3 regions of the Hydrogenophaga sp. RAC07 genome follow, and region 1 is predicted to be linked to each of the others. Evidence: predicted binding sites of a transcription regulator. Region 1 holds the regulator's gene; each other region holds the start of a gene.
What was found. Region 1 encodes sigma-54, which starts transcription at its own class of promoters, with help from an activator protein. Its sites were predicted from a motif close to TGGCANGNAANCTGCTTT; they were not measured.

Region 1 (4,827 bases):
TGTACCGCGTGCGCGTGGGGCCGTTCAACCAGAAGGCCCTGGCCGACCTCACGCAGGAGCAACTCGAAGTCAACGGCGTTGAAGCCGCGCTGGTGCGCATCCAGCGCTGATCCCGGGCCGGGGGCGCGCCGGGAACTTATCCCCGCTGCGCCTGCCCCAATCCAGTCCATACAAGGAGTCTGATTCCATGCAACGTCGCGATTTTTCCCGGTCCCTGCTGGCCGCTGGCACCACCGCCCTGGCCGCCACCGGTGGCCTCATCACCCCCGCCTTCGCCCAGCGCGTCGGGCCCAAGGAGGGCACCGACTTCGTGCGCGTGAGCCCCACGGCGCCGGTGGAAAGCCCGGCCAGCCAGATCGAGGTGGTCGAGTTCTTTGCCTACAGCTGCATCCACTGCTTCAATTTCGAGCCGATGTTCGACGAGTGGATGAAGAAGCAGCCGGCCAGCGTGAACGTGCGCCGCATGCCGGTGGCCTTCAGCCCGGCATTTGTGCCGATGCAGCGCCTGTACTTCACCCTGGAAAACATGAAGCTGGTGGATCGCCTGCACAGCAAGGTGTTCCAGGCGATCCATGTGGACCGCCAGCAGCTCACCAACACGCCGGCCATCACCGCCTGGATCGAAAAGCAGGGCGGCGTGGACATGGCCCGCTTCAACGCCTTCTACAACGGCGCCGCCGCCGGTCTGGCCACCAAGGCCACCCAGCTGCAGGAGGCCTACAAGGTGGAAGGCACGCCGTCGCTGGGCGTGGCCGGCCGTTACTACGTCAACGGTCAGGGCCCCCGCACGCTGGTGGTGGCCGATGCGCTGATCGCCGAGGCCCGCAAAGGCTGAGGAGCGCTTCATTCATCAAGAGAAAGCCCGCTCTGCGGGCTTTCTCTTTGAGGCTGGGACCGGGGCGCAGGCGGCTCGCCGCAACTTCTTGAATCGATGTGAGAAAAGAACCGGTAAAGGCGTCGCGCCACCCGTTCGGCCGGCATCACGTCGTTACAATGAATGCAAGTTTCGTGCCCTCAAATCCTCCTGCTGTCACCACCTCCATGCGCCTTCGCCATCCCTTGCTTCTGACCGGCTGCCTTGTGGCGGGCCTGTTGTTTGCCGCAACGGCGCAGGCCGAAAAGGCCGACCGCAACCTGCCGCTGAACGCCGAAGCCGACGCGCTGCGTTACGACGATGCGCGCCAGACCAGCATCTTCACCGGCAACGTGATCATCACCAAGGGCACCATCGTCATCCGTGGTGCCAAGGTCGAGGTGCGCCAGGACGCGCAGGGCAACCAGTTCGGCATCGTCAACGGCAGCCCCGGCTTCTTCCGCCAGAAGCGCGACGGGGTGGACGAGTTCATCGAAGGAACGGCCCAGCGCATCGAATACGACAGCCAGGCCGACACCGTGCGTTTTGTGGGCGAGGCCGTGCTCAAACGCTTCAAGGGCACCCAGCTCAACGACGAAACCACGGGCAACGTGATCGTCTACAACAACACGACCGACGTGTTCACGGTGGACGGTGGTGTGGCCAACCGCACCGCCAGCAACCCCACGGGCCGCGTGCGCGCCATGCTCACGCCCGTGCCCAAAGAGGGCGCGCCCGCCCCCACGCCGGCGCCACCGGCCAACCTGCGCCCCAGCAACCAGCTCGGTGAGGGCCAGAAGTGACAGCGATGCCATCGGCCAAGGCCCTGGGCCCGGACAAGCGCGCCGCGCCGGTGCCCGAGATCAGCCGCCTGGAGGCCCAGGGCCTGCAGAAGGCCTACGGCAGCCGCAAGGTCGTCAAGGACGTGTCGCTCGCGGTCTTCAAAGGTGAAGTCGTCGGCCTGCTCGGCCCCAACGGCGCGGGCAAGACCACCTCTTTCTATATGTTGGTCGGCCTGCTGCGCTCGGACGCGGGGCAGATCCTGCTCGACGGCCAGGCCATCCAGGACCTGCCCATCCACCGCCGCGCGCGCCTGGGCCTGGGGTATCTGCCGCAGGAGGCGTCGATCTTCCGAAAGCTCAACGTAGCCGACAACGTGCGCGCCGTGCTGGAACTGCAGGAAGACGAAGCCGGCAAAACCCTGAGCAAGGCCGCCATCGAGGCCCGGCTCGACGAACTGCTCAAAGACCTGCATGTGGACCACCTGCGCGAGTCGCCCGCGCCGGCCTTGTCCGGCGGTGAGCGCCGCCGGGTCGAGATTGCCCGGGCGCTGGCCACCAACCCGCGTTTCATCCTGCTCGACGAACCCTTCGCCGGCATCGACCCGATCGCGGTGATCGAGATCCAGCGCATCATCGGCTTCCTCAAGTCGCGCGGCATCGGCGTGCTCATCACCGACCACAACGTGCGCGAGACCCTGGGCATCTGTGACCGTGCGTACATCATCAACGACGGTCATGTGCTCACCAGCGGCACGCCGGCCGAGATCGTGGAAAACGCCGACGTGCGCCGCGTTTATCTCGGCGAACACTTCAGGATGTAGGGCCTGTGAAACAAGGCCTGTCACTCAGGGTTTCGCAGCACCTGGCGCTCACGCCCCAGTTGCAGCAATCCATCCGCCTGCTGCAACTCTCCACGCTGGAGATGGCGCAGGAGGTCGAGCAGATGCTCGACGAGAACCCGTTCCTGGAGCGCTCCGAAGACGCCGCCGACCGCGAAACTTTCGGGCTGGAGCAGACCGATGTGCCGGTCAGCGCGGGCGAGCAGATCGCCGAAGCGGCGATCGCGCCCGACATGCCCGAGGCGCCCGGCCCCATGCTCTCCGGCACCGAATCCAGCAGCAGCACGAGCAGCGACACCGGCGAAAGTGATGCCATCGAAGGCAAGCTCGACGGCGCCACGCCGGTGGAAGAAAGCTGGGAGGGCGACGGCACGGTGGAGATGGCGCCCGACGACAGCGAGTGGGGCGGCGATGCCCCCGCGCGCAACAACAATGCGTCGGGCGACGACGACACGGCGAGTGCGGCCGACCTGGCCCGCGCCCACATCAGCCTGCAGGACTTTCTGCACGACCAGGCGCGCTGCCTGCGCCTGTCGGAAGAGGACCGCGCCGCGCTGTATTTCCTGATCGAGTCGCTCAGCGACGACGGTTACATCGAAGACAGCCTGGCCGAACTGGCCGCGGCCTGGCAGGCACTGTCGGGCCGGATGGCCACCGACGACCCCAACGAGGGTCTGGAAGAACGCGAGGCGCTGGAGCAGCGCCTGGCCATGGCCCTGCAACTGCTGCAGCACATGGAGCCCGCCGGCGTGGGCGCGCGCAACCTCGCCGAATGCCTGCGGCTGCAGATCCTGGAGATGCGCAACACGCCCGAAGCCCGCGCGGCCCTGGCCATTTGTGGCCAGTCCATGGAGCTGGTGGCCAAGCGTGATGTGAAGCGACTGTGCAACCTGTGCGGCCTGGACGACGAAACCGTGCGCGGCGCGCTCGGCCTCATCGCGCGGCTGGAGCCCAAGCCGGGCCGCCGCTTCGTCGACGTGGAGCGCAACGTGGTCGTGCCCGATGTCTTGGTGACGCGTGCCGGTCGGGGCTTCAAGGTCCTGCTCAACCCCGAGGTCATGCCGCGCCTGCGCGTGCACGATGCCTACGCCAGCGCCATGCGCCAGAACCGTGGCGGTCGCGACAACGGCGGTGAGGCCGGCCACGCCGCCATGCAGCAGCGCCTGCAGGAGGCGCGCTGGTTCATCAAGAACATCCAGCAGCGCTTCGACACCATCCTGCGCGTCTCCAGCGCCATCGTGGAGCGCCAGCGCAATTTCTTCATGCACGGCGAACTCGCCATGCGCCCGCTGGTGCTGCGCGAGATCGCCGACGAACTCGGCCTGCACGAGTCCACCATCAGCCGCGTGACCACCGCCAAATACATGTCCACGCCGTTCGGCACCTACGAACTGAAGTACTTCTTCGGCTCGTCGCTGGGCACCGAAACGGGCGGCAACGCGTCGAGCACGGCCGTGCGTGCGCTGCTCAAACAGTTCATCGCCGCCGAAGAAGCGGCCAAGCCTCTGTCGGACAACCAGCTCTCCGACCTGCTGCGCGAGCAGGGCATCGAGTGCGCGCGCCGCACGGTGGCCAAGTACCGCGAAGCCTTGCGGATCGCCCCCGCGAACCTTAGAAAATCGCTTTGAACATGGCCCCCACGCTCCGCCGCTTCGCGGGTCGCTGCCCCCCGAGGGGGCTGTTTCGCCTTGGGGCGGCCCGGCGGCGAAACGCCCTTCTATGAATCAACTTCAAGTTTTCCTGCCCTGCGCCGCCGGCGTGGAGGACATGCTCGCCACCGAGGTCAAGCGCATCACCGGTGTGGACGCGCCGCACAAGGCGCGTGGCGGCGTGGCACTGAATGCGTCATGGCGCGACACCATGCGGCTGAACCTGCACAGCCGCCTCACGCAGCGCGTGCTGGTGCAGCTCTGGCACGGCGGCTACCGCAGCGAACAAGACCTTTACCACGCGGCCAGCGAGGTGGCGTGGGAGATCTGGTTCACACCGGCGCAGACCATCAAGGTCGAGATCACGGCGCAGCACAGCCCGCTGACGTCTCTGAACTTCGCCGCGCTCAAGGTGAAGGACGCGATCTGCGACCGCTTCCGCGAAAAGCGCGGCGAGCGCCCCAGCGTGAACACCACCTGGCCCGACGTGCGCATCTACGTGCACCTGACGACCGAGACGGTGAGCCTGTACATCGACACCTCGGGCGAACCGCTGTTCAAGCGCGGCTGGCGCGAGGACAAGGGCGACGCGCCGCTGAAGGAAACCCTGGCCGCGGCCATGATCGCGGCCACCGGCTGGGACGCCTGCGCCGACCAGCCGCTGGACGAGATCGTGCCGCTGTACGACCCCTGCTGCGGCAGCG
Region 2 (4,827 bases), 2.3 Mb from region 1:
CAGGCGGTGAGCCGCTGAGCTCGCTGAGCAACTACTACAGCGGCCTCTACGGCCCGCAGGGCGATGCGGGCACTGTGTCGCCCGAGCAATGGCAGGCGGCGGCGCAGGCCATGAAAGCGCTGCCAGGTGGCGCGGTGCTGCGCCTGCAGCCGCTGGACACTTCTGCGGACTGGTTACCACACCTGGAAGGCGGCCTGCGCGCAGCCGGCTACTGGACAGACCGGTACTTTGCCTTCGGCAACTGGTACCAGCCGGTGCCTGAGGGCGGGTTTGAAGCCTACTGGCCGATGCGACCTTCGGCCCTGCGAAATAGTGTCGACCGGGGCCGCCGACGCCTGGGCAAAGCGGGCGCATGGCGCATCGACATCCACAGCCAGGCATCAGACGCGCTGGAAGATGCGATTGCTGCGTACGAGGCGGTGTACGCCAAGAGCTGGAAGACACCCGAGCCTTGTCCCGAATTCATGCCAGGCCTCATTCGCCTGGCTGCCCGCCTGGGCTGGCTGCGCCTGGGTGTGCTCTGGCTCAACGGCGAACCCCTGGCCGCCCAGCTGTGGCTGGTGTGCCAGGGCAAGGCCAACATCTACAAGCTGGCCTACGTGCAGGGGTTCGAAAAGCTGTCCGCCGGCTCGGTGCTCACCACCGCACTCATGCAACACACCATGGACGTGGACGGCGTGGGCGAGGTGGACTATCTGAGTGGTGACGACGCATACAAGGCAGACTGGATGGCGCTGCGGCGTGAGCGGGTGGGGCTGGTGGCGCTTGACAGGCGGAGCCTGTGTGGGGTGGCGGCTGCCGCGCGGCATTTTGCAGCGGTTTGGTGGCGCCGGCACCGCAAGGCTTGAGCTGAGCAGAAATGCAAAAAGGGTGGCAGAGCCACCCTTTTTAATGCATGCGGTTCCGAAGAACGATCAGGCTTGTTTTTGCTTGCGACGCGAAGCTGCGGCCAAGCCGGCGAGGCCAAGGCCCAGCAGTGCGAGCGAGCCTGGCTCGGGCACGCCGACCGGAGGATTGCCGGCAATGACATAGACTTGGTCGATTACCACGTCTTTGGCGGGGACACCATTGGTGTTGAACACGAATTCAACCAGGTAGTTGCCTGCCAGCAGGTCGGCCGCACCGGCAAACGTTTGCCAGGTGGTGACTGGGCCCGTGCTCACGGCATAGTTGGCAAGTTGCACGGTGGCAATCACGCCGGAGAAGGTGGCGTCGTAGAAGTTGGCGTAGCCGTTGGCGGGTGCGTAGGCGCTGAATCCGATTTGGTACATGCCGCCGGTGCTGACCGTGATCGACTGCGACAAGCTCTGGTTGACCGTGCGGTCACTGACAAAGTAGGCAGCGCGATCGCCCACGGCGTCGGGTGAGTTGGTCGGTGCGTTGTTCTGTGGAACGGCTTCGCCGAAGGCGCCGGTGGGGTAGCCCGCGGCGGAGTTGTAGAAGATGGCCACGGGCGGAAAGCCCTGGCTATCGGTCCCACCAATAGTCCAGCCCGTAAGTCCGCTCTCAAAACTGCCGTTGGACACAAGGTTGACAGGGAGGGCGCTGGCCACGCCAGCTGCCAAGGCAAACAACAGGCCTACGGCGGTTTTCGAGATGGATTTCATAATTTCTTTCGGCGGGGTTTCGATGGTGCTTTACAAGCACAGTCTGTGCCAAAGTAAAAAAATCAATGAATTCAATGGCGTTTGTGTGGCTCTGCGCGAGTCAGGCACGAGTATGTCAAGAATGTCGACAGAAAAGCCAGGCTCCCAAAAGCAAAAAGGGTGGCAGAGCCACCCTTTTTGATGTTGACGGTTCCGAAGAACGATCAGGCTTGTTTTTGCTTGCGGCGCGAGGCTGCTGCCAGACCGGCGAGGCCCAGACCCAGCAGGGCAAGGGAGCCTGGCTCGGGAACTGGCTTCACAAGTGTCACGTACACACCCAGGTCGTCGTAGTCCTTGTCCGAGCCAGCGAGTGGCAGATCTTCCCAAGCGAGCAGGTAGCTTTCGCTGCCCCAGAAGCTGTTTGCAGGGGCTCCAGGCAGGCGAATGGTATCGCCGACGCCTTGGTAGGCAACCATGTGGTCATCGCCGCCATTCAGATATGCCTGCGAGTAAAAGATATCGTTGGGAGTCTTGATGTAATAACCAAACGTGCTCGTGGAGAAAGCTGCGCTCGATACATCAAATGCGAAGGGCGGGACCAGTGGGTCAAAGCGGTAGGTGGTGAACAAGTTGCCAAGAGACAGCGTCAGTTCCTTCTTGACACCTGGGCCTGCAGCGCCATTAAACAGTTCCAGCTTCGTGCCGATTGCATTCGGATCGTAGATGCCGAATGTGGTAGTTGGTGCAAAGCCAGCCAGTTCAAACACGATGGAGGCAGAAGCAGTTGCGCTCACCTCGATTTGGAACAGGCCAGACTCAGCCGCTTGGTCCGTCTGCACGTTGGGTGCCGATGAAACCGAGGAAGCGCCAACGCCACCATACAAATTGTTGATCTGGTTCTGCAGGCTGGTGCCGCTCACCGGGGTGGCGAAGGCGGAGGCAGAAACCGCGAGGGCGGCGGCTGCGACAAAAGACTTGATGAAACGCATGAAAAACTCCTTGGAGGGTTAGACCGCAGTTGCGGCTTGTTACGCTACTAAGCGATATCCATGCCAGGCAATGAAATCAAGTACTTACCGGAAAAGTAACAAAAATCTGTAAAGCAATTCGACAGACTTGAAGATGAATCTGGGCGGCTCTGTCGCTCCTAAAGCAGAAGTGTCTGGAGCGGGCCGCATGCCGGGGGTGCTGAACATGGGCTGACTACTTGTCGGGTTTTTTGACAAAGTCCACCCCACTGCCCAGGGTATCCGCGGGAATTTTCAAGAATATCAAGGATGTGTGAACTCTGGCACACCAGATGCTAATCGCTTGGTGCGCGGCAGTCCGCCGGCTTAACCAAGGAGAAGGAAATCATGTTGAAGAAACTCTTGGCATCGGTGTGCGGGGCTGCTGCTCTGTTCGCCTCGACCCCAGCCTCGGCTGTGCCGGTGGGTCTGGAACTTGTGCTGTTGGTCGACGTGTCCGGCAGCGTCAGCAACAGCGAATATTTGTTGCAGCGAAATGGTTACGTGCAGGCGTTCCAGAACGTCAGCGTGCAAAACGCCATCCTGGCCAGCGAGGGTGGTGCGATCGCTGTGACTTACGTGGAATGGTCTTCTGCCACCCAGCAAGCGGTGCAGGTGGGATGGTCGCTGATCAACAGCGCTGCCAGCGCGATCGCATTTGCGAACGACATCGCGGACGAGACCCGAGCCTTCTCGGGAAACACCGGCGTGCAAGCGGCCATTCGTTACGGTGCTGGCCTGTTCGCAAACGGCTTCGAATCCCTGCGTCAGGTGATCGACGTGTCGGGTGACGGCGCTTGCAACAGCGGAGATTGCTCCACCGCCTACGGTCGCGACTACGCGATCAATACCCTGGGCGTCGACACCATCAACGGCTTGGCCATTGGCGGAAGCAGCATCACGAGCTACTACAACAGCGATGTCAAGGGTGGTGGTGGGTTCGTGATCGGCGTTGATAGCTTCAGCGACTTTGCTGCAGCCATCGAAAGAAAGCTGATCAAGGAAATCACGAACGAAACGCCTGAGCCCGTCTCGCTGGCTCTGCTGGGCATCGGTCTGATTGGCGTGGGGGCTGCCCGCCGTCGCGCAGCGAAGGTCTGACACGTCCAACCAGCCTGTCTTGCAGGTGAAAAGGGCTGGCTTTTGCCAGCCCTTTTCTATTGGAGCAGGGGTTTTGGACCCCGGGCCTTGCTCAGGGCAACTGTTGCAACCAGCTGCGGCTCAACTCGCCGCATTGACTGGCCGACTTCAGCGCCGAGCAGGTGTGGTCTGCGAGCGCAAGGGTGTGTTGGTCAAGGCACCTATGGTGATTCCACTCGGCCCACGCTGCGCCAAGGTTGGCGTGTTCCACGAACTCCTGTGCGGTCAGGTCGCGCTCGCTGAGCAGCAGCAGAATGGGTGAGTCAAAGGCGCGCCAGGCATGAGCCATCCGCGCCTGGAAGCTCTGTGTTGCCGGTGGGGCGCCTGACATGCCAAGCACGTTCACCCCCAACTCCTTCAAGGCGTTCCAACTCACGCGGCCCTTGAACAACTTTCGCCAGAACCCAGGCTCCCGCAGTCTCTGCCAGTAGTAATGTTTCACCCGCGCCCGAGCCAGACTCACCTCGCTCCTCACCCAGGGATTGAGCAGCGCCAAACCGGCAACGCGAGCGTCGTGGGTAGCGTCCACATAGAGCAGACTGGCCGAAGCGCCGTCGCACAGGCCCCACAGCACCACGCGTTCAACGCCTGGGTGCCGCTGTTGAAACCCGTCGATGGCCGCAGCGATGTGCGGCGCGGAGTCTTCGAACGAAGGCAGCTCGCCCGGGCTGTCGCCCATGCCGGGCAAGTCGAATCTAAGCACCGGGAAGCCGCCATCGGCGAGATAGCGCGCAAGTTGCACAAATTGGCGGTGGCTGCCGGCGCGGTACTGGGCGCCGCCGACCACGATGACCACGCCGGTGTTTTGCAGGGGCTTGCCTGTGGGCGGCAGGCTGACGATGCCCAGCATGTCGAAGCCTTCGCCGTGCAACCACATGCTGTGTTCGTTGATGCTCATGCTGCGTGCTCCCCATCGGCGCTCATTGCTTGCAGGGTGGCAGCAATCAGGGCGGGGGCTTCGTCGGTGCCGACGGTTTGCCAGAACGCCGGTCCGGTCACGGCTTGGGCGTTCACCGCCCATCCTGCGGCGCGCCAGGTGTCCAGGTGTGCCGTGGCTGCAGGGCCGAGGGCGGGCTCGGGCTGGGTGGATGTTT
Region 3 (4,827 bases), 1.9 Mb from region 1:
AGCAATCGGTCCACCAGCGACTGCAGCCGGTCCGCCTCATGGATGATGACCTGCGTGTATTCGATGAGCTCACGCGACTCCAGCTCCATCTGCAACAGCTGAGCCGCACCCCGGATACCGCCCAGCGGGTTCTTGATCTCGTGCGCGAGGTTGCGGATGAGCTCCTTGTTGGCCTGTGCCTGGTCGATCAGCCGCTCTTCACGTTCCTGGCGGGCCTGCTGCTCCAGCGGCAGCAGCTCCACCACCACCTCGCCCTTGCTCTCGGTCTGCGCCACCACCACGTGCACCGGCAGAGCCTCGTGGTTCACGCGCTTGAGCCAGGCGTCGTAACGCAGCGCGGCAAACTCGTTGCCACGTGCACCGCTCAGCGCGCTCTCCAGCAAGGCGGGCTCGGTGAAGCAGTCTTGAAACAAGGTGTTGGCGATGCTGCGCCGCGACGTGCCCAAGGCGTCTTCCAATGCCGCGTTGGCGTACAGCACATGTCCGTCCGAGTCGACCACGGCCACCAAGGTGGCGAGCATGTCCAGCGACTGGAAACGCCCCGGCACAGCGGCGGATCGCTTCGCGCCTTCGGCGCCCACCGTGTCCGACGGTGCCCGGCGTTTGATGGGGGAAAGGGTCGGTGTCTTTTTCAAGCCGCTCATCTTGCGGCATTGCCCGAAGCAGCGGGCAGGCGACCGAGCTCCCGCTGCAGGCCAGCCACGTCGCTCTCGGCGCGGGCCACCGCGGCCTTGAGTTCTGCCACACGGTCCAGGTAACGCTGGTAGTTGCGCGACTCGATGCCCTGCTTTTCAGGCTCACCGTTGGCGTACTCCTTGCGCGCCTGCGCCAGCCGCTCTTCGGCCTTGCGCAGTTCGGTTTCCAGAATGGCCTTGGCATCGCTGTCGCGGGCGCGCTGGGCTGCGGGATCCACGCGGTCGTTACCGCTGCGAGGGGCCGCAGCAGGTGTGCTGCGGGCGGCGGGTGCGGGTTTGGTCCCTTCAACGATGGTGATGTTGCCGCCCTCCATGGGCGTGCAGTTGCGGCTCTTGGCCACCTGCGCGTTGTTGGTGTATTCGTTGCCGCAGCGGTAGATGCGCTCCTGGGCTTGCGCGGGCAGGCTGCACAACAGCACGACGCCTGCAACGAGGCCTGGAACAGATGAGAAATGCAGGGGGGACATGGGCACGAGGTCTCCGTTGGGTCGACACGGCAAGACTGCGCCGTTCATCGCGAATCAGTATGACGGAAAACCTTTTGAAAAGTGCCGCCGCCGACCCCGTTCACAGGGCCAGATGTCGCTCCGAAACAAAAAGGGACGGCTTGCGCCGTCCCTCGTCTGCAGGTTGACCCGGTCAGACCGGGCTGTCCATCACAGGCTGTAGTACATGTCGAATTCGACGGGGTGCGGCGCCATGCGGAAGCGCGTGACTTCGGCCATCTTCAATTCGATGTAGGCGTCGAGCATGGAGTCGGTGAACACACCACCCTTGGTCAGGAAGCTGCGGCCCTTGTCGAGATACTCCAGCGCCTGGTCGAGACTGTGGCACACGGTCGGCACCAACTTGTCTTCTTCGGGCGGCAGGTGGTACAGATCCTTGGTGGCGGCTTCGCCCGGGTGGATCTTGTTTTCCACGCCGTCCAGACCAGCCATCATCAGGGCCGAGAAGGCCAGGTAGGGGTTGGCCGAAGGATCGGGGAAACGCGCTTCGATGCGGCGACCCTTGGGGTTGGCCACGTACGGGATGCGGATCGAGGCCGAGCGGTTGCGGGCCGAGTAGGCCAGCTTCACCGGGGCTTCGAAGCCGGGCACCAGACGCTTGTACGAGTTCGTGCCGGGGTTGGTGATGGCGTTCAGCGCGCGGGCGTGCTTGATGATGCCGCCCACGTAGTACAGGGCAAATTCGCTCAGACCGGCATAGCCGTCGCCGGCGAACAGGTTCTTGCCGTCTTTCCAGATCGACTGGTGAACGTGCATGCCCGAGCCGTTGTCGCCGGCGTAGGGCTTGGGCATGAAGGTCGCGGTCTTGCCGTAGGCATTGGCCACGTTCCACACCACGTACTTGAGCACCTGCGTCCAGTCGGCGCGCTCCACGAGCGTGCTGAACTTGGTGCCGATTTCGTTCTGGCCAGCGCCCGCCACTTCGTGGTGGAACACTTCAACCGGAATGCCCAGCGATTCGAGAATCAGGGACATCTCGGCGCGCATGTCCTGCGTGCTGTCGACTGGGGGCACGGGGAAATAGCCGCCCTTGACGGTCGGACGGTGGCCGCGGTTGCCGCCTTCGAGCTTGGCGCCGCTGTTCCACGGGGCTTCGTATTCCTCGATCTCGCACATCACGCGGCCGGGTTCGTTGCTCCAGCGCACGCCGTCGAAGATGAAGAATTCGGGCTCTGGTCCAAAGTAGGCTGTGTCGCCCAGGCCGGAAGCCTTGAGGTAGGCCTCGGCGCGCTTGGCGATGGAGCGCGGATCGCGGTCGTAGGCCTTGCCGTCACCCGGCTCGATCACATCGCACTGCAGGAACAGCGTGGTTTCTTCAAAGAAGGGGTCGATGTTGGCGGTGTTGGAGTCGGGCATGAGCTGCATGTCCGAAGCTTCAATGCCTTTCCAGCCGGCCACCGACGAGCCGTCAAACGCGTGGCCCGAGGTGAACTTGTCTTCGTCGAAGTGGGACACCGGCACGGTCACGTGCTGTTCTTTGCCCCGGGTGTCGGTGAAACGGAAGTCAACGAACTTGACGTCGTTGTCCTTCACCATCTGCATCACGTCTGCGACGGTCTTGGCCATCAAATACTCCTGTAGCTGGGTGAGTGGAAATTGAAAATCGACATGGGAATGAAGCAGTATCTGTGCCAAACACCACCCAGGTTCACCTGAACGGGGCAGCCCTCTTCAAACGCCCGGCGATTATGGCGCAGGCCATGCGCCACAAAGGTTCACGGACCCCGGTATGACTGCGGTTTTCAGCCGCCAGCGACGGTGTGCGGCCGACAGACGGACAGTTTGCACGACTTTGGTGCGAACAGATGCGCTGCACCACGGTTGGGCGAACTAGCCGCGCACCATTTCGGGGCCCAACGGCGCTCCGCATTGATGCAGTCCCGCCAGCAAGCTCGCGAAGGCCTCGCCCACCGCTTCCGCACCGCCCTTGACGCCCAACTCGATGTGACGCCCGTACTCCGGGTGGTCCACGCTGGGCAGGCTGAACACCTTCACCGGGAATTCGCGCTCGACCTGCTCCATCAGCGGAGTCAGTGCGGCTTCCATGGCGCCCATGACGATCACCGATCGTTCCAGCCAACTGCCCCGGCTGTGCAGATGGGCACAGGCATGGTCCAGCACCCACTCGATCATGGGCCAGGCCATCACTGGAAAGCCGGGCACAAAGTGCACCTGACCACCACCCCCGCCCGTGCAACTGAAGCCAGGGATCTTGTTGTACGGGTTCTGGATGATCGTCGCGCCCACCGGGAACACGCCCATGTTGTAGCGGTGCACGTTGTCGGGGCGTTGGGGATCGAACTCCTGGCCTTGCTCGGCCGCCACATCGCGCATGCGCGACTCGATCAAGAGCCTGGCATCGGGATGCAGGGTCAGCTCGACCCCCAGTGCGGCGGCGGCGCACTGTCGGGTGTGGTCGTCTGGCGTGGCGCCGATGCCACCGCACGAAAAGACGATACCAGGCTGCGCGAATGCGTCCCGCAGATTGGCTGTGATGCTCTGGCGGTCGTCCCCGACAAAACGCGCCCACGACAAGGACATGCCCCGCGCGCCCAGCAGTTCGATGACCTTGGGCAGGTGTTTGTCCGAGCGTTTGCCCGAGAGGATTTCGTCGCCAATGATGATCAGGCCGATGGGGGTCGTCATGGCGTGCTCTCCGGTCCATTCAGTTGCCGGGTGTCGTCCCGCACACGTTCTGGATCGGCATCCAGCACCTCCACCGGCACCACCGCACGCATGCGCTGCAAGGCGGCCAGGGCGTAATGGGCGAACCAGAGCGAAGCGAATGCAAACACCAGCGTGTAAATCCAGATGGCCAGCGGCACGAGCAAGGGCGCCATGGCGATGAACATGGCACCCGATGCCCACAACAGGCTCGGCGCTGCGCCCAGGTAACCGCTGAGCACACCCATGAGCAGGAGGCTGCCACGGTGTTCCTTCAGGATCACTTTGCGCTCTTCGCTGCTGGCGTGCGTGGCCAGTGCGTCAAACGCAAACACACGGTAGGTGAGCCAACCCCAGATCAGGGGCGGCAGGATCAACACCAGAGGTGGCACCAGCCACAGCGGCATGGAAATCACCAGCGCGACGATGGCCAGCAGCGTGGAGCCCAGCGACCAGAGCACGCTGACCACCAGCGAGCCGCCGTGCTTGCGCTCCAGCGCGGCAAAGCGTCGCTGACCGACCAGGTCGACCATGGCGGGCGTCATGAACATCGCCACGAGCAACAGGCACAAGAGCACGATCACCGGCGTGGCCAGCACCAGCACCAGGAGCGGTGCAAACACACCGCGAAGGGCTCCCAGACCAATCTGGTCCATCCAGGCCATCAAGGTCTCGACCAATTCGAAGGACGCGATCCAGCCGCCCACCGATGCCACCGCACCTTCCCAAAAGAAGTACCCCAGGCCAAATGACAGCACGACCATCAGGATCAGCGGCAGGAAAGACAGCGCGATCACCCGGGGGTGGACGCAGTAGGCCACGGCGCGCCAGAAGGAATCGAACAACAAGGACATCGCACGAGAATACAGCCAATCTCCGGTCCTCATGGGGCAGCGGTCCCCCGTGCATTTAGCATCGGGCAGATGAACCGCATCGACATTTCCGGCGTTGGCATCGAGGTG

Region 2: BSY239_RS22810 (PEP-CTERM sorting domain-containing protein) is a predicted target of sigma-54. The motif match lies at 1,641-1,658, and genes of this name have one in related genera.
Region 3: glnA (type I glutamate--ammonia ligase) is a predicted target of sigma-54. The motif match lies at 2,818-2,835, and genes of this name have one in related genera.

What each region holds. Positions count from the first base shown of each region.
Region 1 is NZ_CP016449.1:3,963,976-3,968,802, reverse strand. Features, by position in the region: gene BSY239_RS18470 (SPOR domain-containing protein) at 1-110, shown strand, start outside; gene BSY239_RS18465 (thiol:disulfide interchange protein DsbA/DsbL) at 188-835, shown strand; gene lptA (lipopolysaccharide transport periplasmic protein LptA) at 1,042-1,656, shown strand; gene lptB (LPS export ABC transporter ATP-binding protein) at 1,662-2,456, shown strand; gene rpoN (RNA polymerase factor sigma-54) at 2,462-4,102, shown strand; gene BSY239_RS18445 (THUMP domain-containing class I SAM-dependent RNA methyltransferase) at 4,194-4,827, shown strand, end outside.
Region 2 is NZ_CP016449.1:1,619,751-1,624,577, forward strand. Features, by position in the region: gene BSY239_RS07580 (GNAT family N-acetyltransferase) at 1-848, shown strand, start outside; gene BSY239_RS22810 (PEP-CTERM sorting domain-containing protein) at 915-1,607, opposite strand; gene BSY239_RS07590 (PEP-CTERM sorting domain-containing protein) at 1,811-2,575, opposite strand; gene BSY239_RS07595 (DUF1194 domain-containing protein) at 2,942-3,694, shown strand; gene BSY239_RS07600 (hydrolase 1, exosortase A system-associated) at 3,786-4,631, opposite strand; gene BSY239_RS07605 (hydrolase 2, exosortase A system-associated) at 4,628-4,827, opposite strand, start outside.
Region 3 is NZ_CP016449.1:1,201,212-1,206,038, reverse strand. Features, by position in the region: gene glnL (nitrogen regulation protein NR(II)) at 1-581, opposite strand, end outside; gene BSY239_RS05600 (hypothetical protein) at 641-1,162, opposite strand; gene glnA (type I glutamate--ammonia ligase) at 1,352-2,767, opposite strand; gene BSY239_RS05590 (competence/damage-inducible protein A) at 3,032-3,847, opposite strand; gene BSY239_RS05585 (EI24 domain-containing protein) at 3,844-4,719, opposite strand; gene BSY239_RS05580 (alpha/beta fold hydrolase) at 4,789-4,827, shown strand, end outside.